4 regions of the Pseudomonas sp. A014 genome follow, and region 1 is predicted to be linked to each of the others. Evidence: riboswitches for the same ligand, from Rfam matches in the RefSeq annotation. Region 1 holds a riboswitch; each other region holds the start of a gene.
The links. Region 1 has a riboswitch for cobalamin ahead of ACTYOL_RS13965 (CbtB domain-containing protein). Riboswitches for the same ligand answer to the same signal wherever they lie in the genome.
Positions count from the first base shown of each region.

Region 2: it holds a riboswitch for cobalamin, as region 1 does, so the genes downstream of both, ACTYOL_RS14760 (TonB-dependent receptor) here and ACTYOL_RS13965 (CbtB domain-containing protein) in region 1, are expected to answer to the same signal.
Region 3: it holds a riboswitch for cobalamin, as region 1 does, so the genes downstream of both, cobO (cob(I)yrinic acid a,c-diamide adenosyltransferase) here and ACTYOL_RS13965 (CbtB domain-containing protein) in region 1, are expected to answer to the same signal.
Region 4: it holds a riboswitch for cobalamin, as region 1 does, so the genes downstream of both, cobW (cobalamin biosynthesis protein CobW) here and ACTYOL_RS13965 (CbtB domain-containing protein) in region 1, are expected to answer to the same signal.

Region 1 covers NZ_CP199001.1:3,082,333-3,087,412, forward strand. The annotation lists gene ACTYOL_RS13960 (hypothetical protein) at 1-720, opposite strand, end outside; cobalamin riboswitch at 890-1,112, shown strand; gene ACTYOL_RS13965 (CbtB domain-containing protein) at 1,212-1,397, shown strand; gene ACTYOL_RS13970 (CbtA family protein) at 1,408-2,097, shown strand; gene ACTYOL_RS13975 (cobalamin biosynthesis protein) at 2,097-2,492, shown strand; gene cobM (precorrin-4 C(11)-methyltransferase) at 2,524-3,276, shown strand; gene ACTYOL_RS13985 (DUF1272 domain-containing protein) at 3,340-3,591, shown strand; gene ACTYOL_RS13990 (response regulator transcription factor) at 3,813-4,427, shown strand; gene ACTYOL_RS13995 (transporter substrate-binding domain-containing protein) at 4,439-5,080, shown strand, end outside.
Region 2 covers NZ_CP199001.1:3,253,279-3,258,358, reverse strand. The annotation lists gene ACTYOL_RS14760 (TonB-dependent receptor) at 82-2,208, opposite strand; cobalamin riboswitch at 2,322-2,524, opposite strand; gene ACTYOL_RS14755 (outer membrane beta-barrel protein) at 2,686-3,432, shown strand; gene ACTYOL_RS14750 (GNAT family N-acetyltransferase) at 3,518-4,087, opposite strand; gene ACTYOL_RS14745 (carboxymuconolactone decarboxylase family protein) at 4,166-4,510, opposite strand; gene lpxO (lipid A hydroxylase LpxO) at 4,613-5,080, opposite strand, start outside.
Region 3 covers NZ_CP199001.1:4,499,930-4,505,009, reverse strand. The annotation lists gene hda (DnaA regulatory inactivator Hda) at 1-193, shown strand, start outside; gene ACTYOL_RS20890 (C40 family peptidase) at 319-960, shown strand; gene ACTYOL_RS20885 (C40 family peptidase) at 1,096-1,632, shown strand; gene ACTYOL_RS20880 (hypothetical protein) at 1,668-2,246, opposite strand; cobalamin riboswitch at 2,383-2,602, shown strand; gene cobO (cob(I)yrinic acid a,c-diamide adenosyltransferase) at 2,748-3,359, shown strand; gene ACTYOL_RS20870 (cobyrinate a,c-diamide synthase) at 3,356-4,654, shown strand; gene bluB (5,6-dimethylbenzimidazole synthase) at 4,651-5,080, shown strand, end outside.
Region 4 covers NZ_CP199001.1:2,357,461-2,362,540, forward strand. The annotation lists gene pobA (4-hydroxybenzoate 3-monooxygenase) at 1-638, shown strand, start outside; gene ACTYOL_RS10735 (ankyrin repeat domain-containing protein) at 753-1,400, opposite strand; gene ACTYOL_RS10740 (LysR substrate-binding domain-containing protein) at 1,564-2,445, shown strand; cobalamin riboswitch at 2,491-2,688, shown strand; gene cobW (cobalamin biosynthesis protein CobW) at 2,788-3,855, shown strand; gene cobN (cobaltochelatase subunit CobN) at 3,859-5,080, shown strand, end outside.

The DNA.
Region 1 (5,080 bases):
CAGGAAATTCATCAGCAGCAGGCTCTGCGCATAGTTGAGGCCGATCCGTCGGTAGCGCTCATCGAGCATCTGCGCCAGCAGGTCGAGGCGTGCGACGATCTTGCCGAACTCGACGGCAAAACTCAGGTTGCTGCCCTCTTCCGAGATCTCGTTGGAAAACAGCAGCAACACACCATTGGCGTCCTGGCGCTGACCGAGCATCCAGGTGGCCTTTTCGATGTTGCGCGCGGCGTTATTGACGAACAGTGGGTCAATGGCGTCGGTCATGTAGAACTCGGTGCGCCCACCGTGGGCGGTAATCAACATGCTGCCGATCGCATAGATGAACGCACCGACCCGATCACCGCGAAACTCCGGGCTCAAGGCATAGCTCAGCGCCGCCAGGTCACGGCGCTCGCCCAGTTGCGGCAACGACTGGCGCTGCTCGATGGCCTGGCGGATCTGGCGCTCGGCAGTGGCGGCATCCAGGTATCCGGACTGCTTCCACTGACTGGGGTTGCGCAGGTAGAGCTTGTTCATCAGCAGATACAGGCTCTGCAGGTTGTCGCGCATGGACAAGGTGGCCATGCGGTCGACACTGGTCTGGAACAGCTCGCCAGGATGCCCGTTACCCAACTGGGTGAATACGTCACGCCCCTGCTGCCCGGTGCACCCGCACAGGGCGATCAAGACACCCACCAATGACAGGCGGGCACGGCGGCGAAAGGCGGGAACAGGCATTTGCACCGGGGTCCAGGGTCAGCGGCCGGGCCGGGAATCGGCGCAGCCTGGCCATGCATAGAGCCCCTGAATGTAAAAAAGTGCGACGTTCAAGGCTGACTGAGGATTTTCAGCCCGCCCATTTGCTCAATTCGTAACAAGAATTGACGACCAAAGCATGGCCGTGATCTCCTAATACATTACGTAGGGTGCCCCTTTGCAGGGGTGAAACGGGAAACCGGTGCGTCACAGGCTCTTCATGGGTCTGGCAAGTCCGGTGCTGCCCCCGCAACGGTAAGCGAGCGAGCGTCTGATCCACTGTGCCTGCAGTGCGGCATGGGAAGGTGACGCTCTCCCCAGGAGCCAGGCTCCTGCTCGTCAGCCCGGAGACCGGCCCGACGTCTTGTGATCACACCCCGCGGTGGGCGGGCGCTGTTGCATGTCCCTGGGCGGTTCTCGCCTGGGGTTGCCGCGCTTCCTGTCGCCCATGAAAAAAAGCAGAGGAATGCGTCATGTCCGTCACCAGCGCCAAACACAGCATCGCCACCCCCGTCAGCCTCAGCCAGCGTCTCGTCGTTGCGGTCGGCGCCAGCCTGCTGGGCTTGTGCCTGGTGTACTTCGCCGGGTTCTCGCACCTGGAGGCTGTGCACAACGCTGCCCACGATACCCGTCACAGCGCCGCCTTCCCTTGCCACTGAGTGTCCGATGATGATCAAGCGTATCGCTCGCACTGCAGGCTTCAGTGGCCTGCTCGCCGCACTTTTGCTGACGCTATTGCAGAGTTTCTGGGTCGCTCCGTTGATCCTTCAAGCCGAAACCTATGAAAACTCGGCCCCCACCGAGCAGCACGAGCACGCCGGTGAAAGTGCCGCTGGCCATGAGCACGGTGCAGAAGCCTGGTCACCGGAAGACGGCTGGCAGCGCGTGCTGTCGACCACCGGCGGTAACCTGGTGGTGGCAGTCGGTTTCGCGCTGATCCTCGCCGCACTCTACAGCCTGCGCGAACCCGGTCGAGTCAGTACTGGCGCCTTGTGGGGGCTGGGCGGCTTCGCCGTGTTCTGCCTGGCACCGACCCTGGGCCTGCCACCCGAACTGCCTGGCACCGCCGCAGCCGATCTGGGTCAACGCCAGACCTGGTGGATCGGCACCGCCGCCGCCACTGCTGTGGGCCTGGCGTTGCTGGTCTTCGCGCGGCACTGGCTGCTCAAAGTGCTTGGCGCAGCGCTGCTGGTGGTACCGCACCTGATCGGCGCCCCTCAGCCACTGGTGCATGAAAGCCTGGCGCCTGAAGCGCTGGAAGCACAGTTCAAGGTTGCCTCCTGGCTGACCAACGCAGCCTTCTGGGTGGCACTGGGTCTGCTGAGCGCCTGGCTGTACCGCCGCTCCGCGCAGGCCTGATGGCCGCGCTCTATGTCGGTTTCGGCTGCCGCCGGGGTTGCCCCGCGGCGGTTCTGGAAACCCTGCTGCACCTTGCACTGGCCAACAACGGCCTGACGCTGGCCGCGTTGCGAGGTATCGCCAGCATCGATCTCAAGGCTCAGGAGCCCGGCCTGCGGCAACTGGCCGAGCAGCTCGGCCTGCCCCTGACGCTGTACAGCGCCCAGCAACTGCAGCCCTTCCTGCCGTTGCTCAGCCACCGCTCCGAAATGGCCTTCAACACCACCGGCTGCTGGGGAGTGGCAGAAAGCGCGGCGCTGGCACTGGCGGCGAGCGAGGGTCAGCGCTCGCCGATCCTGACAATCACCAGGCAGGTGCTCGGTGACGCTACCCTGGCGCTGGCCAGCAACGGATAATCGCACTTCATTTCACCTTCAAGGACTTGCCATGACGGTCTATTTCATCGGTGCCGGCCCCGGCGATCCGGAGCTGATCACGGTCAAGGGCCAACGCCTGATCCGTCAATGCCCGGTGATCATCTACGCCGGCTCACTGGTACCGGCCGCGGTACTCGAAGGCCACACCGCCAGTACCCTGATCAACAGCGCCGAACTGCACCTGGAGCAGATCATCGGCGCAATCCGCGACGCCCATGACCAGGGCCTGGATGTGGCCCGTGTACACAGCGGGGACCCGAGCCTGTATGGCGCCATCGGCGAACAGATCCGCCACCTGCGCGAACTGGGCATCGACTACCAGATCATTCCTGGCGTTACCGCCACAGCCGCCAGCGCCGCCCTGCTCGGCTGCGAACTGACGCTGCCGGACATCTCGCAGACCGTCATCCTGACCCGCTACGGCGATCGCTCGCCGATGCCGGCAGGCGAGCAACTGGCGGACCTGGCGCGCCACCGCAGTACCTTGGCCATTCACTTGGGGGTACGCCATCTGCCGCGCATCGTCGAGGAGCTGCTGCCGCACTATGGGGCGGATTGCCCGGTGGCAGTGATCCACCGCGCCACTTGGCCGGACCAGGACTGGGTCAGGGGCCGTCTCGCCGATATCGTCGAGGGTGTTGCCAACAAAGGCTTCCGGCGCACGGCACTGATTCTCGTCGGCCATGTTCTAGGCGACGCACCGTTTGCCGACTCGGCCTTGTACCGCGCCGGCCACGCCCATCTGTATCGCCCCGGCGACTGAGGATTGCCAGCCAGCGTCCAGCGACCGACACTGGCGCATCTCTGTCCGCACCGGAGTTGCGCCATGCTCGAGCTACGCCCCAATTGCGAATGTTGCGATACCGATTTGCCCCCCGACACCCTGGACGCGCTGATCTGCTCGTTCGAGTGCACCTTCTGCCGCCGCTGCGCTGAACAGCATCTACAGGGACAATGTCCGAATTGCGCGGGGCAATTGCAGCAACGCCCGACACGGGTCGGTGCTGCGCTGCTCAAAAATCCCGCGTCGACGCATCGCGTGAATAAACCGCATCCCGCCTGTGCGCGCCCGACCTGAGCGCCCTTACCCCACACCCGCCCGCGAGGGTCTCATCGCCCCTCGCCCCTAGTTTCTTTTGTAAGACTTTTCACCAGCAAATGGCGGCTTTTTCCACACGCCTATACTCGCCATTATCAAAGCGTTCTGATGGACGTATCGTGCCCGCAGCCAGATTGGCCCTACAGACGTATTCCTGGATAACGTCAGGAACGAACATTATTTCGTACAGGAGTTTTCCAATGACCACCGTACTGATGGTCGATGATCACCCTACCGTCCGCCTCGCCGTGCGTATCCTGCTCGAGCGGGAACGCTTTGAGGTTGTCGGTGAATCGGGCAATGGCATCGAGGCCGTGCAGATGGCACGCCAGCTTGCACCGAAGGTGGTGATTCTCGATATTGGGTTACCGGGCCTGGATGGCATGGAAGTGATCAAGCGTTTGCAATTGCTCGATCCTGCACCAAAAATCATGGTACTCACCGGGCAGTCCTCTGATCTCTACGTCCGTCGCTGCCTGGATGCCGGAATCTCGGCCTTCGTCAACAAGGACGAAGACCTCGATGCCCTGTTGTTCGCGCTCAAGGCCCTGGTCAAAGGCTATTCGACCTTTCCGCAGATGTCGGTGAACAGCAGCACCCTGGAATCGGAAACGGTGAGGCTCAACAGCCTGTCGAATCGGGAAATGGAAGTCCTGCGCAGGCTCGCGCGGGGAGAGAACAACAAGTACATAGGGACGGCCATGAACCTCAGCGCCAAGACCATCAGCACCTACCGCGGTCGAATCGGAGAAAAACTCAAGACCGAGTCGCTGGTCGAAATGGTCGACCTGGCCAAACGCAACCAAGTGAACTGAGCCTCGCGACGATGAGGCACACCCTTGGCGGCCTGCTACTGGCAGCGGCGGCCCTGCTGATATCGGGCGCCGCCATTGGTGAAAGCGAACCGCGACACTTGCTGGCTCGCTCGATCAGTGCCAGTGTCGCGCTGCCGCTGAGCGACAGCGACCGCCAGTGGCTGCGCGAGCGCAAGGTGCTGGTCCTGGGCAGTTCGCGTCCTGACTACCCCCCCTTTGAAATCAATGTCAGCCCAAACGACTACGAGGGGTTGAGTGCGGACTATGCTGGCCTGATCGGCGAGCAACTGGGCATGCCGATCGAAGTACGCCGTTTTGCCAGTCGCACGGCGGCCATCGAAGCCCTGCACCAGGGGCAGATCGACCTGCTTGGCAGCTCCAATGGCTTCGAAGCAGCCGATGCCAAGTTGTCCCTGAGCCAAACCTATGCCGACGACCTTCCGGTGATCGTCACACGTCAGGACCGCCCCCAGTTGCACAGTGAGGATCTGGCCGGCCTGCGCCTGGCCATGGTCGATCACTACCTGCCCAAGACGGCTGTCCAAGCCCTGTATCCCCAGGCGCAGCTGATCCTCTACAGCTCGACCTACGCAGGCCTCAGCGCAGTGGCGCAGGGTGATGCCGATGCCTACATCGGCGATGCCATCAGCTCG
Region 2 (5,080 bases), 170 kb from region 1:
GGACCAGCCCGCTCCTACAGGATCAGTGAAGAACCTGTGGGAGCGGGCTTGTCCCGCGATAGGCCGGCAAGGCCTACATCATCAGAAGCTGTAGTCCACCGTTGCGAAGTACGAGCGTGGCGCGCCCAACAGCCATTGTTCGCCACTGTGCGCGGCAACCACGTAGTCGCGGTTGAACAGGTTGTTCAACTGCAGGCCCAGGCGTACGTCGGGCAGTACCTGCCAGCCGAGATTGGCATCGACTACGGTGTAGCCGGGGACGCTGTAAGCGTTGGCGGTGTCGGCATAGCGCTGGTCGACGTAGCGCAGGCCGATGCCGGCGTCGACGGTCTCGCCGAAGCCCTTGTTGAGCCAGAGGTTGGCGGTGCGGCGCGGAACGTTGGCGGGGCGGTTGCCGGCGCGGTCCTGGGCGATGCCGCCGACGATCTCGTCGAAGTCGTCGTACTTGGCGCGGACCACCGAGGCGTTGGCCGATACCTGCCATTGGTGGCCCAGATCCAGCTCAAGCGCGGCTTCCAGGCCGTCGGAGGTCTGCTGGCCAGCCTGCTGTTTCTCATGGCTGATCGGGTCGTCGACCAACAGCTTCTTCTTGACGATGTGATACGCCGCCAGGGTCCATTCACCACGCCCATCCCAGAAGCGCTGCTTGAGCCCCAGCTCGGTCTGCTTCGATTCGGTCAGGTCGTAGTTGATCTGGCTCGGGCTGAGGCTGATCAGGTTGCTCACCCCGTCTTCGCTGGTGGAGTACTGGCCGTACAGCGACAGGTTGTCTGTTACCGCGAATACCAGGCCGGCGCGCCAGTTGCCGCCTTGCAGGCTGCGGTCGACTCGCGTGTCGTTGGTCAGGTTGTCACGGTCTATGTGGTTCTGGTCGCGGCGGATACCGGTCACCAGCGACAGGCGATCGGTCAGTTGGGTACGGTTCTCGGCGAACAGGGCGAAGGTGTGGGTGGTCGAGAGGGTCTGTGGACGTGTGACGTTCTGGCTCTGGAACCCGCCCGGTGCCGGACTCCAAGGATCGTCGTAATCGCCGCCGACATCGTTGTACGGCGAGTTGCTGTCGACATTGAAACGGATCTTGTTGTACTCGGCACCGACCACGGTCTTGCTGTTCAGCCCGAACAGCGAATGATCGGAGGTGAAGCTCTGGCGGTCGCCGATCTGCTCCTGGTTGTGCTTGATCTCCAGGTAGCTTGCCCGCTCCAGCTGCTCGCGGGTCGGATCCCAGGTGTAGTCCTCGGCATTGCGCCAGTGCCGACGGCTCTTGATGTAGTACAGCTGGTTGCTGGCCGTGACGCTGTCGCTGAGGGTCCAGTCGGTGTTGAAGCGGGTCCATTCGTCGTGGTAGCGCTGCACGTCGTTCTGAATGTTGTAGTTCTTCTTGCGCAGGCTGTCGCGCAGGTGGCCGTCGATCAGCGGCGTGCCAAAGTAGTTCGAGGGCTGTGCGTCGCCACGCTCATGGGCGAGGGTGAAGCTCAGGTCGTCGGTGGCATCGAAGCGCAAGGCTGCACTCAAGGCCAGGCTGCGCGAATCGGTGCGGTCGACCCAGCCATTGCCTTCCTGCTTGTTCACGGTAACGCGGTAGCTGAGGCGCTCGCTCAGGCTGCCGCCGCTGTCCAGCCCCAGTTGCTGGCGATCCCATGAGCCATAGCCCAGGCGCAGGTGGTTGCGGATCTCACCGGCGAAGGGTTTTTTCGGGATCACGTTGATCACAGCGCCCGTGGCGCCTTCGCCATAAAGCACCGAGGCGGGGCCGCGGATCACATCGATGCGCTCGACCATCCACGGGTCGACCGGAAAGGTCTGGGTGCCGGCGCCGGTGTACAGGCGCGAGCCGTCGAACAGGGTCATCACCGAGGCGTGTCCGGTGAAACCACGCGCGGAGAGGGCGGTGTTGCCGTTGCCCGGGGTGCCGACGGAGGTAATGCCGGGCGATCGGGTCACTGCATCCTGCACCGTGAGGTTGGCGCGCTGCTGGATCTGCTCGGCGGTGATGCTGGTGGTGCTGGCTGGGGTCTCCAGGGCGCTGAGGTTCAGGCGCGAACCGGCTTGGGTAGGGGTTGCCAGATCGACGATCTGTTCGTCGCGGGTCTCGGTGATCGCCGTCGAGGGCAGGTCGAGGACCTTGCCTTGCGGCTGCTCGGCCAGCGCCGGCAGGGACACGGCCATGCAGGCGGCCAGAGTTTGAAGCTTGAAGTGTCGGGACATGTCGTTCCACGGGTTCAGGAATGAATGGATCCCGGTGGAAACAACGCAAAGACGAGCAGACACGCACGCAGGCGCGCACGCGAACACCGGCCTGCGCCCGCCCACCGCGGGTTTGCCAACAGAAGCGTCAGGCCGGTCTCCGGGCTTGCGAGGGTCGTGAAGCCTTCACCTTCCCATGCCTGAGCACAGTGGTGTGTCGAAGGATTCGCTCGCTTACCGTTGCGGGGGCAGCGCCGGACTTGTCTGCAAAGACGCACCGGCTTCCCGTTTCACCCTGCGCACGGCGGCGCAGGACACCTGAAACTGGCGGCATCTGACCATCGAACGCAGGGGGAGTCAATCGTTTGGATAGGCGAAAAAACGTGATGGGCTACAGGGTTGCGCGTTTTTATTAGATTTTTTTCGAACTTTTCCGACTGACGTTGTCTCGAACCGCTCGTTCGCCCTTTTTATTCAACGTCATGGAGACTTTTGCGAATGTTTACTGGAAAACTGCTGCGTCACACTTGCGCCCTGGCCCTCCTCGGCGCGCCGCTGGCAGCGATGGCAGCCCCCAGCACCGAGCCCCTGTTCACCTTCGGCCTGCTCGGTTCCTACGACAAGTTCAAGTTCGAAGGCGGCAGCGACTCCGACAAGGAGCACCTGGGCCAAGGCGGTGTGTTCGCCAACTTCGGCAACAAGATGACGGCCGAGTCCGGCTTCATCTACCAGATCGGTGCCGAAGCCAAGTACGGCAAGAAGAACGACAACAAGCTCAAGGAGGCACAGGCCGACCTCGACCTTGGCTGGCGTGCCGCGCTGGATGCGCGCAACTTCGTCGACGTGATCGTCGGTGGCGGTTACAGCTGGACCCGTTTCGAGCCCGAGATCAACGACCTGGACACCAAGTTGACCTACAAGTCGCCGTTCGCCAAGGCCGCGCTGGGTTACAACCACCAGTTCGATGCCTCGACCCTGCGTGTCGAAGTCGGTGCTCGTCACACCATCGATGGCCGTGCGCGCTTGAAGGTCGACGACTTCGGCAGCGACAGTGTCGACATGAAGGACCGTACCAACCCGTATGCCGAAGTCACTCTGCTGATGAACCAGCAGGGCGGCATGCCGATCCAGGCGGGCGTGTACTACACCCGTACCGAGTACAAGATCGACGAGGACTCGCCGGTTGCCGACAACAACAAGCTCAAGCGTGACGAGTTTGGCGTGAAGGTCGGCCTGGCGTTCTGATGCCTTCGATGGTTGTACGCCGTATGTAAGGGCAGCCTCGTGCCGCAATCTCGGCACGAGGATTCCCCAGCAGGCTCAAGGGTGCCTAGCGGCCCCGGCGCCGAGACACCCGTGCCTCGATATTCTTGCGTCCGATCAGCAGTGCCGGTTTCTCGGTTACCGGCTCATCGGCCAGCCACTTGTACATCACCAGGCAATCCACCAGCCCCAGTGCTGCATGACGAAATGCCTTGGGCAGGCGCCCGACGGTCTCGAAACCGAGCTTGTGCCACAGCCCCACGGCCACCTCGTTGCTCGCCACTACCGAATTGAACTGCAAGGCCAGAAAACCCTCCTGGCGCGCCAGCTTCTGCGAGTGCTCGCACATCAGCCGTGCCACGCCACGTCCGCGTGAACGGGGTGTGACCATGTATCCGCAATTGCCCACGTGCGCACCCGGGCCTGCGGCATTGGCCTTGAGGTAGTAGGAACCAAGCAGCTCGCCATCCTCTTCGGCCACCAGGGTGTGCAACGGAAACTCCAGCCACAGCGTGCGCGCCTGCTCCTGCGACATCTGCGGGTCGTATGCGTAGGTTTCGCGCGCCTGGACGATGGCCTGGAAGGTCGGCCAGAAACGCTCGAAGTCTTCCGCGGTCATGGGGCGAATGTGGATCATGTCGGTTCCTGCTCGGGCTGGGCCGGCAAGTCTGGGTGGATGGGCGCCGTCATGCAAGGGCTGTGGCGCCCGAGAGCGTCAACTGCCGGCCTTGCCGACCGCATCCAGCGCCCGTGCCGAATACACCAGGGCAGCGCCCGCGTTCATGGCCACGGCCACGCCGAGGGCTTCGGCGATTTCCTCGCGGGTCGCACCGTGCTTGACCGCCTGCTGCGAATGCACGGCGATGCAGCCGTCGCAGCGAGTGGTCACCGCCACGGCCAGGGAAATCAGCTCGCGGGTCTTGGCGTCGAGGTGGTTGGTCTTGGCGCCGGCAGCGCTGGCGGTGGCGTAGCCGGCCACGGTGTCGGGAGAAAGCTGCTTGAGATCGCCGATGCCGGCCATCAACTGCTTACGGTAGGCGTCCCAGTCCATCATGCTCATCGTCTTCACCTTGTCAGGTTGGCAACAGGAGCTTTCAGGCTAGTCGAAGATGGGGGGAAGGGCAGGCCTCGTCACCGAGGGGCAAGGAGGCCGCAGGACGTGTCAGATGTAGATGAACAGCAGCACCAGTGCCGCCACCACGGCCCACTTCTCGAGGTAGTAGCGGGTGCGGTTGCGCTTCTTCATGGCCTTACCACGTTCGCGGATCTTGTAGATGCGCGTGAACAGGCGATTGATGCCGCCGGTCTTGTCGTTGGCATCGTTGGGCGCGGCTGCGGCGGCCATGACGTTGCGGCTGAACCAACGATTGAAGGCGCTTGCCCAGCGGTACTTCAATGGGCGCTCGACGTCGCAGAACAGGATGATACGGTTGTGCTCGGTGGTATTGGCCGCGTAGTGGATGTACGTCTCGTCGAAGATCACCGCCTCGCCGTCGCGCCAGGAATACTTCTCGCCGTCCACATCGATGTAGCAACCATCGTCGTTCGGTGTGTCCAGGCCCAGGTGGTAACGGTAGGAGCCGGCATAGGGGTCACGGTGACGAACCAGCTTGGCTCCCGGCGGCAGGGT
Region 3 (5,080 bases), 1.4 Mb from region 1:
GCTGCGTGCCTTGCAATTGCGCGCCTCGCGCCGTGGCCTGCACCTGACCGATGAGGTCGGGCACTTCATTCTCACCCGTGGAACGCGCAGCATGAGTGCACTGTTCGATCTGCTCGAACGCCTCGACCAGGCCTCGCTGCAAGCCCAGCGCAAGTTGACCATTCCCTTCCTCAAGGAAACTCTCGGCTGGTAACGCTGAAAACACCGGGCCAGAGCGGCAAAACGCAAAAGTCACATTTTTTTCGATAAAATTTGCAAATAGGTCCGATAGAAGGCATAGTTTCCCCCTTCTAAAGGATTACAGACACGGTCGTGCCCATGCTCAAGCGCTTCGCACCCCTCGTGCCACTCGCACTCGTGACCCTGCTTTTTGGCTGCGCGGCCCAAGGCCCGATTTCCCAGCCCCAGGATCATCCATCGGTCACCGCGCAAACCGCGGTCAAGGCCAAGGCTTCGCATTCGTCGGTATTCGATGAAGAAGACCTCGCCACCGATGAAGACCTTCAAGCCTTCTCCAGCAATAGCAAGCCCTACCAGTTGCCCGTCCTTGCAGACAGCATTCTGGAGCGTGGCATGTCGCTGATCGGCACCCGTTATCGTTTCGGCGGTACCTCCGAGCAGTCCGGCTTCGATTGCAGCGGCTTCATCGGCTACCTGTTCCGTGAAGAGGCCGGCATGAACCTGCCGCGCTCGACCCGCGAGATGATCAACGTCGATGCCCCCAAGGTCGCACGCAACAAGCTCAAGCCGGGTGACCTGCTGTTCTTCAGCACCAACGGCCGTGGCCGTGTCAGCCATGCCGGCATCTACCTGGGTGACAACCAGTTCATCCACTCCAGCAGCCGCCGCAGCGGTGGTGTGCGCATCGATAACCTCGATGACCGCTACTGGAGCAAGACCTTCATCGAAGCCAAGCGTGCCTTGGCCATGGCGCCGACCACTACCCTGTCGCGCAACTGATATCAAAATGATGTATCCTCGCACGGCGGCGTAGCTGAAAAGCGAGCCGCCGTGCGCATTTACGAATAGCGTCTAATCTAAATCCTTAACTCTTTTTTCGGCTGCGGCCGATTGGTCTCAGACAGGTTCTGACCCATGGCGATGATGACGCGCTTCGCATTCCTTTCCCTGGTGGCACTGCTTGCCGCCTGTTCCAGCCGTGCTCCGGCACCGGCACCTGTGGCCAAGCCGCAGATCACCTTCATCGACCAACCTTCCTCGTCGCCTGTGGCTGACGATGTGTTGATCCGTGCCATCGGTCTGGTCGGCACCCCGTACCGCTGGGGCGGCAACACCCCGGATTCGGGTTTCGATTGCAGTGGCCTGATCGGTTACGTCTACCGCGGCGCGGCCAACATCAACCTGCCACGCTCGACCCGCGAGATGATCGTCATGCGTGCACCGACCGTGGACATCAATTCGCTGCAATCCGGTGACTTGGTGTTCTTCGCCACCGGCGGTGGCTCGCAGGTGAGCCATGCCGGGATCTACGTGGGGGAGGGGCGCTTCGTGCATGCGCCGTCCACCGGCGGTACGGTGCGCTTGGACTACCTGTCGAACAGCTACTGGTCCAAGGCCTACTTGCAGGCCAAGCGGGTGTTGGCGCCGGGGCATCTGGCGCAGAATCCCTGAGATTGTCGGGGCTGCGCAGCAGCCCCGGCGTACATTCAAGCCTGCTTGAGCAACAACGCCACACCCGGGTGGTATTGCCCTGACTCGTTATGCAGCTTGCGGTACGCATACGGGAAGTACCAGGCAATCGCGCAGGCCGTGTGCTTGTTCAAGTCATCGACCATATCCTGTAGTTCCTCGGGGCTTGCATGCTGCCCCGCCTTCCACGGGCTGACAAACAGCGCCCCGGCCTTGAGCTGGCTGGGATAGGCTGCCAGCCGCGCCAACGTCGCCGCCTCCTGCAGGGCGCCCGCCAGGTCCAGGCGGGCGATCTTCGGCCAGCGCTGCTCAGTGTGCAGATGAATGGATTGTTCGGCGCCAGCAATCGACAGATCGCAGCGCCCCTCGCGCTCGCCTTCGTCACGCTGCTTCTTGCTCTGATAGTGCTGCAGCGCCACCAGCTCGGCCTGCCAGGCAGCGGCGGCGAGGATACCGGCATTGGCCTGGGCGCCGTGCCAATAGGGCGCATCGCCATCGCCATGGATCTGGTTGAAGCGGTCGATGCAGTCGATCCAGCGCTCCAGGGCCGGGCGCAGGAATTCCAGGTGCGGGTTGTTGATGATCAAGCCTTGCATGCCGCGCTCTCCTTTTATTATGGTCGCGTACAGCCGGTGATGGCTATGTGATATCACTGCTTCAATAGTGAGACAAGCACCCAGATCAACCGTTCATCGTCCGCGTTTAATTGACGCTCCCTGTGCAACCCTCTAACCTTCGCGGCGTGTTTCAGGTGCTCTGCGGATCAGCTCCGGCAGGGTGAAACTGGGAAGCCGGTGGGCGCCAGCAGGGCGCGAATCCGGCGCTGCCCCCGCAACGGTAGGTGAGTCAAGGCCGCGCAAGGCCACTGGGTGTCCGCACCCGGGAAGGCGCGCGGTTTCGGGCCAAGGCCCGGCTCACGAGCCCGGAGACCGGCCTGTCACTGTCAACGGCATCACGGAGGGTGATGCGCGCTGCCCCGTGGTATCGCCACGGCCTTTGCGCGCTCCCTTCGCCTGCCTGCCTTGTTTATCTGTCGTTGCCTGGTGCCCGCCCGCGAGTGCCCGACCGGCGCGTCGACAGCCTGCGGAGAACCCCTGATGAGCGAATCCATCGAGCGCGACGAACGCCACCTGGCACGCATGCAGCGCAAAAAAGCGATCATCGACGAACGTATCGCCAATTCCCCGAATGAGTGCGGCCTGCTGCTGGTGCTCACTGGCAATGGCAAGGGCAAGAGCAGCTCGGCCTTCGGCATGCTTGCCCGTGCGCTGGGGCATGGCATGCAGTGCGGGGTGGTGCAGTTCATCAAGGGCCGCAACAGCACCGGCGAGGAGCTGTTCTTCCGCCGCTTTCCCAACGAAGTGCGCTACCACGTGATGGGCGAGGGCTTCACTTGGGAAACCCAGGATCGCCAGCGCGACATCGCCGCAGCAGAGGCGGCCTGGGCCGTCTCCCGCCAGTTGCTGCAGGACCCGTCGGTGCAGTTTGTAGTGCTCGATGAGCTGAATATCGCCCTCAAGCACGGCTACCTCGACCTGGACCAGGTGCTCTCGGACATCCAGGCCCGTCCTCCGATGCAACACGTGATCGTCACTGGCCGCGCCGCCAAGCCGGAAATGATCGAGCTGGCCGACACCGTGACCGAGATGGGCATGCTCAAGCACGCCTTCCAGGCCGGTATCCGCGCACAGAAGGGCGTTGAACTGTGAGTCGAGCCACCCGTCATTGCCCGGCGGTGCTGATTGCCGCACCAGCCTCCGGCCAGGGCAAGACCACCGTCACCGCCGCCTTGGCGCGCCTGCACCGCAACCTCGGGCGCAAGGTGCGGGTGTTCAAGTGCGGGCCGGATTTTCTCGACCCGATGATCCTGGAGCGCGCCAGTGGCGCGCCGGTGTACCAGTTGGACATGTGGATGATCGGCGAACAGGAGAGCCGCCGTCTGTTGTGGGACGCTGCCGCTGACGCCGACCTGATCCTCATCGAAGGTGTCATGGGGCTGTTCGACGGTACGCCGTCGAGCGCTGACCTGGCGCGGCACTTCGGCGTGCCGGTGCTGGCGGTGATCGATGGCACGGCCATGGCCCAGACCTTCGGGGCTCTGGCCCTGGGCCTGGCGCGCTACCAGCCTGACCTGCCATTCGCTGGCGTGCTGGCCAACCGGGTCGGCAGCCTGCGCCATGCGCAACTGCTCGAAGGTAGCCTGACCGAAGGCTTGCGCTGGTATGGCGGGTTGTCTCGCGAGCGCGGCATCGAGTTGCCCAGCCGTCACCTCGGCCTGGTCCAGGCCAGTGAGCTGAACGATCTGGATGCACGTCTGGACGCTGCCGCCGAGGCCTTGGGCGCCAGCTGCGATGCTGCCTTGCCGCCGCCGGTGGCCTTTGTCGAACCACACGCCGACCCCTCGACCGCAAGCCTTGCCGGTGTGCGCATCGGTGTGGCCCGCGACGAGGCGTTCGCCTTCCTCTATGGCGCCAACCTCGACCTGCTGCGCGATCAGGGCGCGGAGCTCGTGTTCTTCTCGCCCTTGCACGACCGGCACCTGCCTGCGGTCGACAGCCTGTATTTGCCCGGCGGCTACCCTGAACTGCATCACCACGCCCTGGCGGCCAACGCGCCGATGCGCGAGGCGATCCGCGGCCACCATGACGAAGGCAAACCCTTGTTGGCCGAATGCGGCGGCATGCTCTACCTGCTTGAGGCCTTGACCGACGTTGCGGGCGAACGTGCCGAGCTGCTAGGCCTGTTGCCCGGCGAGGCCGTGATGCAGAAGCGCCTCGCCGCGTTGGCGCTGCAGGCCGTCGAATTGCCTGAAGGCACCCTGCGTGGCCATACCTACCACCACTCGCTGACCACCACCGAGCTTGTGCCCATCGCCCGTGGCCTGAGCCCCAATGGCGGACGTGGCAACGAGGCGGTCTATCGTCTGGGACGCTTGACGGCGTCCTACGTGCACTTCTATTTCCCTTCCAACCCCGAAGCGGCGGCGGCGCTGTTGCGACCATGAACGAACACGCTTTCAGCGAGGCCGAGCGCGCTGCGGTCTACCGAGCGATCGGCGAGCGTCGCGACATGCGCCACTTTATCGGCGGCGATGTGGCGCCTGCGCTGCTCGCCAGGCTGCTGGCCGCCGCGCACCAGGCGCCCAGTGTCGGGCTGATGCAGCCCTGGCGCTTCATTCGTATCAGCCAGCGCGACCTGCGCCTGCGCATCCAGGCGCTGGTGGAGGAGGAGCGGATTCGCACCGCCGAGGCCCTCGGCGAGCGCTCCGACGCATTCATGCAGCTCAAGGTCGAAGGCATCGGTGAGTGCGCCGAGGTGCTGGTTGCCGCCTTGATGGACAAGCGCGAGCCGCACATCTTTGGCCGCCGGACCCTGCCGGAAATGGATTTGGCGTCTATGGCCTGCGCGATCCAGAACCTCTGGCTGGCCG
Region 4 (5,080 bases), 720 kb from region 1:
GTTGGCTGGGGTTGCTGGCCGATACCCCGCCGGTCAACCACGAGCTGATCTATGCGTATCATGATCGTGGTTTCGTGTTGTGCAGCCAGCGCTCCACCACCCGCAGCCGATACTACCTGCAGGTGCCGCTGGACGAGCGGGTGGAGAACTGGCCCGATGCACGTTTCTGGGACGAACTCAGGGCGCGTCTGCCCGAGGACGTCGCCGCGCGCCTGGTCACCGGCCCCGCGCTGGAAAAGAGCATCGCGCCGCTGCGCAGCCTGGTGGTCGAGCCGATGCAGTACGGGCACCTGTTCCTGGTGGGGGATGCGGCGCATATCGTGCCACCGACCGGGGCCAAGGGCCTGAACTTGGCAGCCTCGGATGTCAACTACCTGTATCGCATCCTGGTCAAGGTCTACCGCGAAGGCCGCACCGACCTGCTGGAGCGCTACTCACCGCTGGCGCTGCGGCGGGTCTGGAAGGGCGAGCGTTTCAGTTGGTTCATGACCCAGCTGCTGCATGATTTTGGCGAGCACAAGGATGCCTGGGACCAGAAGATGCAGGAGGCCGACCGGGAGTACTTCCTGTCGTCCGAGGCCGGCCTGGTGAACATTGCCGAGAATTATGTGGGCTTGCCGTACGAGGCGGTGGAGTAGCGGGCTTGCGAACACCTTATTCAGCCCAATCCCTGTGGGAGCGGGCTTGTCCCGCGAACACGGGCGTAGCCCGTGCCAGGCAGCGCGGTGCACTTGGCACGGGCCAGCGCTTCATCAACGCTCCAGCATCGCCACCATCTCTGTATACCCGCGTGCGCGCGCATGCTCCAGCGCCGTCACGCCATCCTTGTCGGCAATCGCAGGGTCCGCGCCTGCCGCCAGCAGCCGACGCACGATGTCCACATGGCGCGGGCCGCCGTCGCCAAGGATCACTGCCTCCAGCAAGGCGGTCCAGTGCAACCGGTTGAGGTGGTTCACGTCCACGCCCGCGTCGATCAATATCTGCACCGTTTCCACATGACCACGCTCGGCCGCCGGGATCAGCGCGGTGCCGCCGTAGCGGTTGGTGCTGGCGAGGTCGGCGCCGTGGGCCAGGGTCAGGCGCAGGATCTCGTTCAGGCCGCGGGCACCGGCATACAGGTAGGGGCTGTCGTGGATGTTGTCCTTGGCGTTGACATCGGCGCCGGCTTCGATCAGCACTTTGGCCGCGTCGATATGGTTGCCTTGGGTCGCCGCCAGCAGGGGCGTGCGCCCTTGGCCATCGCGGCTGTCGAGCGCCAGTGGTTCCTTGAGCAAGCGACGGATGGCAGGTGCATCGTTGCGCTGGGCGGCATAAAGCAGGCGGGTATCCATGGAGGTGGTCTCGGCGTGGGCGGCAAGGCAGGTGAAGGCCAGCAGGCAGGCGGCGAGGGTGTGGCGCATGCGTGGGGCTCCTGAGGCAAAACCTCATCCTAGGGAAAAAGTTGCCGGCGACTGAAACGAATTATCTGGATGACCGGTAGTGGATTTCCGAATGCATCAACGTTGCCCGGCGTGAAGGGCCATGCTAGAAGTCAGGCTCGTCATTTGAAAACCGAATACCCTCATGTCCATCAGCGTAAAACCGAATAGGGCTCTGTTCGACCTCGACCTGTTGCGCGCCATCGTCGTGGTCGCCGATTGCGGCAGCTTCACCACGGCTGCAGCGCGCCTGCATTCGACCCAGTCGACCATCAGCCAGAAGGTGCGACGCCTCGAGGAGATGGTCGGCCATCGCCTGCTGGTGCGTGGCAATCGCGACGTGCTGCCCACCGACGCCGGGCAGACGCTGCTTGGCTATGCCAGGCACATGCTGGCGCTGAACGACCAGATGCTCGAGGCCCTGGCCGGGGCCATGGTTGGCGTCACCGTGCGCCTTGGCGTGCCCGAAGACTTCGTCGGCGGGCGAACCACCAATGCGCTGTCGGCGTTCAGCCGCCTGCACCCGCAGGTCAAGCTGGAAGTCACCAGCGGTCTGTGCCGCGACCTGAGCCAGGCCTACGACAATGGCGAACTCGACCTGGTGCTGCTCAAGCAGCGACGCAACAGCCGCGAGGGCGTGTCCTGCTGGCCCGAGCGTCTGCAATGGATCGACAGCGTACGCATGCCGGCCTTCGAGCTTGACCCGGTACCCTTGGTCACCTTTCCGCCGCGCGGGCTGTACCGCGAAGACATGATCCATGCCATCGAAGGCATGGGCCGCCGTTGGCGAATCAGCTTCACCAGCTCCAGCCTGTCCGGGATCCAGGCCGCGGTGGCCGACGGCATGGGCGTGAGCCTGCTGCCGCCGCGCGCGGCCACCGCCGAGCACCGGGTGCTGGGGGCGGCGCAAGGTTTGCCGGAGGTGGACAGCTACGAGATCGTCATCGTCCACCGGCCAACGGCCGACGTGATGGTCAAGGCCCTGGCGCAGGTGCTGACCGAGCTGCTGGCCGGGGATGGCATCTGAAGGCTCCGATCAGCGTCAGACGGTTGACCACCTGCGCACCACTGCGTAGCCTTGCCGCTTCGAGGTTCTCCGGCGCTGCCGGAGCTAAGACGGGAACGCGGTACAAGCCGCGGCTGCCCCCGCAACTGTAAGCACTGAACAGGTTCGACACAGCCACTGCGCCCACGCGCGGGAAGGCGTCGCCCTGACGGCTGGACGTCGTGCAGTGCAAGCCAGGAGACCTGCCTCGCAACGTTTTCGACTTTCAACCGGGCGGGGTGATCCGGTGGCGAGCGAGTCCGGCCGGTCGGCCGCGGCTTTCGTCCCGCATGCCCGCACCATTGCTGCCAAGGGCATCGCCACATGAAAACACTGGCCAAACTTCCCGTCACCATCGTCACCGGCTTCCTCGGCTCGGGCAAGACCACCTTGCTTCGCCACATGCTCGACAACGCCCAGGGGCGACGCATCGCGGTCATCGTCAACGAGTTTGGCGAGTTGGGTATCGACGGCGAAATCCTCAAGCAGTGCAGCATCGGCTGCACCGAGGAAGAGGCCAACGGCCGCGTCTATGAGCTGGCCAACGGCTGCCTGTGCTGCACCGTGCAGGAAGAGTTCTTCCCGGTGATGCGTGAGCTGGTCGCCCGTCGCGGTGACCTGGACCACATTCTCATCGAGACCAGTGGCCTGGCCTTGCCCAAACCGCTGGTGCAAGCCTTCCAGTGGCCGGAAATCCGCAATGCCTGCACCGTCGATGCGGTGATCACCGTGGTCGACAGCCCGGCCGTGGCCGCCGGCACCTTCGCCGCCTACCCGGACCAGGTCGACGCCCAGCGCAAGCTGGACCCCAACCTGGACCACGAATCCCCGCTGCACGAGCTGTTCGCCGACCAGCTGGCCAGTGCCGATCTGGTGGTGCTGAACAAGGCTGACCTGATCGACGCCGAGGGCCTGGCCAAGGTCCGCGCCGAAGTCGCCGAAGAACTGCCGCCGGCCGTCAAGGTGATCGAGGCCAGCAGCGGTCGCCTGCCGCTGGATGTGTTGCTGGGCGTAGGGGCCGAGTCCGAAGTGCATATCGATGGCCGTCGCACCCACCACGATTCGCACCACGACGGCGACGATCATGACGATCATGATCATGACGCCTTCGACTCCATCTCCATCGACCTGCCTGAAGCGGACGAAAGCCTGCTGCTCGATGCCCTGACGCAACTGGTCACCGAGTTCGGCATCCTGCGTGCCAAAGGTTTTGCCGCGATCCCCGGCAAGCCGATGCGCCTGTTGATCCAAGGTGTGGGCACGCGCTTCGACAAGCACTTCGACCGCGCCTGGCGCAGCGACGAGCCGCGCATCACCCGTCTGGTGCTGATCGGTCAGGACCTCGACGCGGCACAGTTGGAAGCGCGCCTGCGCCAGGCCCTGGGCGCCTGATCCATGCACCTGCTGCGGACCCAGCCCGGCGGCTTCGTGCCGGACGACAGCATTGCCGACCTTGGCCAGACGCCCGCCGAGCTGGTGATTCTCTGCAGCGGCGACTCTCACCTGGCACTGCTCGCCGAAACCGCCGAGCAGTTGCCGGACGATTTCCCCAGCCTGCGCCTGGCCAACCCCATGCAGGTGCAGAACCACGCCTCCGTCGACTTGTACATCGACGAGGTGTTGCGTCACGCCAAGGTGATCCTGGTGTCGCTGCACGGCGGTGTCGGCTACTGGCGCTATGGCGTAGAACAGTTGGTCGAACTCGCGGCGCGTGGCGTGCAGTTGATCCTGGTGCCCGGCGATGACCGCCCCGACCCTGAGCTGACGCAGTTGGGCACGGTGCCGACCGAGCAGGCCGAGCGGCTCTGGCACTACCTGCGCCAGGGCGGCAAGGCCAATGCGGTCAACCTGTTCAATTGCCTGGCCAGCCAGTGGCTGGGGCGCGACTATGCCTGGGACGAACCCCAGCCGCTGCCGCGCACCACGGTCTACCACCCCGGCAAGCCCAGTGCGGGGCTTGAAGACTGGTTCCCCGAGTGGCACCCGGAGCATCCGGTGGCGCCGATCCTGTTCTACCGGTCGCACCTGCAGGCCGCCAACACCGCGTTCATCGATGTGTTCTGCCAGCGCTTGCAGGCGGCAGGGCTGAACCCATTGCCGATCGCAGTCGCCAGCCTCAAGGAGTCGGCCTGTCTGGAACAGGTCGAGGCGTGGCTCGACGAGGTCGACGCCGAGGTGGTGATCAACACCACAGGCTTTGCCTTGTCCAGCCCGGAGCGGCCCAACCTGCGCCCGCTGCGCCGCGACGTGCCGGTGTTGCAGGCGATCTGCGCCCAGGACAACCAGCCCGGCTGGGAAGCCAGCGAGCAGGGCTTGGGCGCGCGCGACCTGGCGATGCACATCGCCTTGCCGGAGCTGGACGGGCGCATCATCACCCGGCCGGTCAGCTTCAAGGACCTGGCCTGGCGCAGCGAGCGCAGCCAGTCCGATGTGGTCTGCTACAAGGCCCATCCCGAACGCATGGATTTCGTCGCCGAACTGGCGCGGCGCTGGGTCGAGCTGGCGCGACTGCCCAATGCCCAGAAGCGTGTGGCGCTGGTGCTGGCCAACTATCCGACCCGCGACGGGCGTATCGGCAATGGCGTAGGGCTCGACACGCCGGGCGCCGCGCTCAACA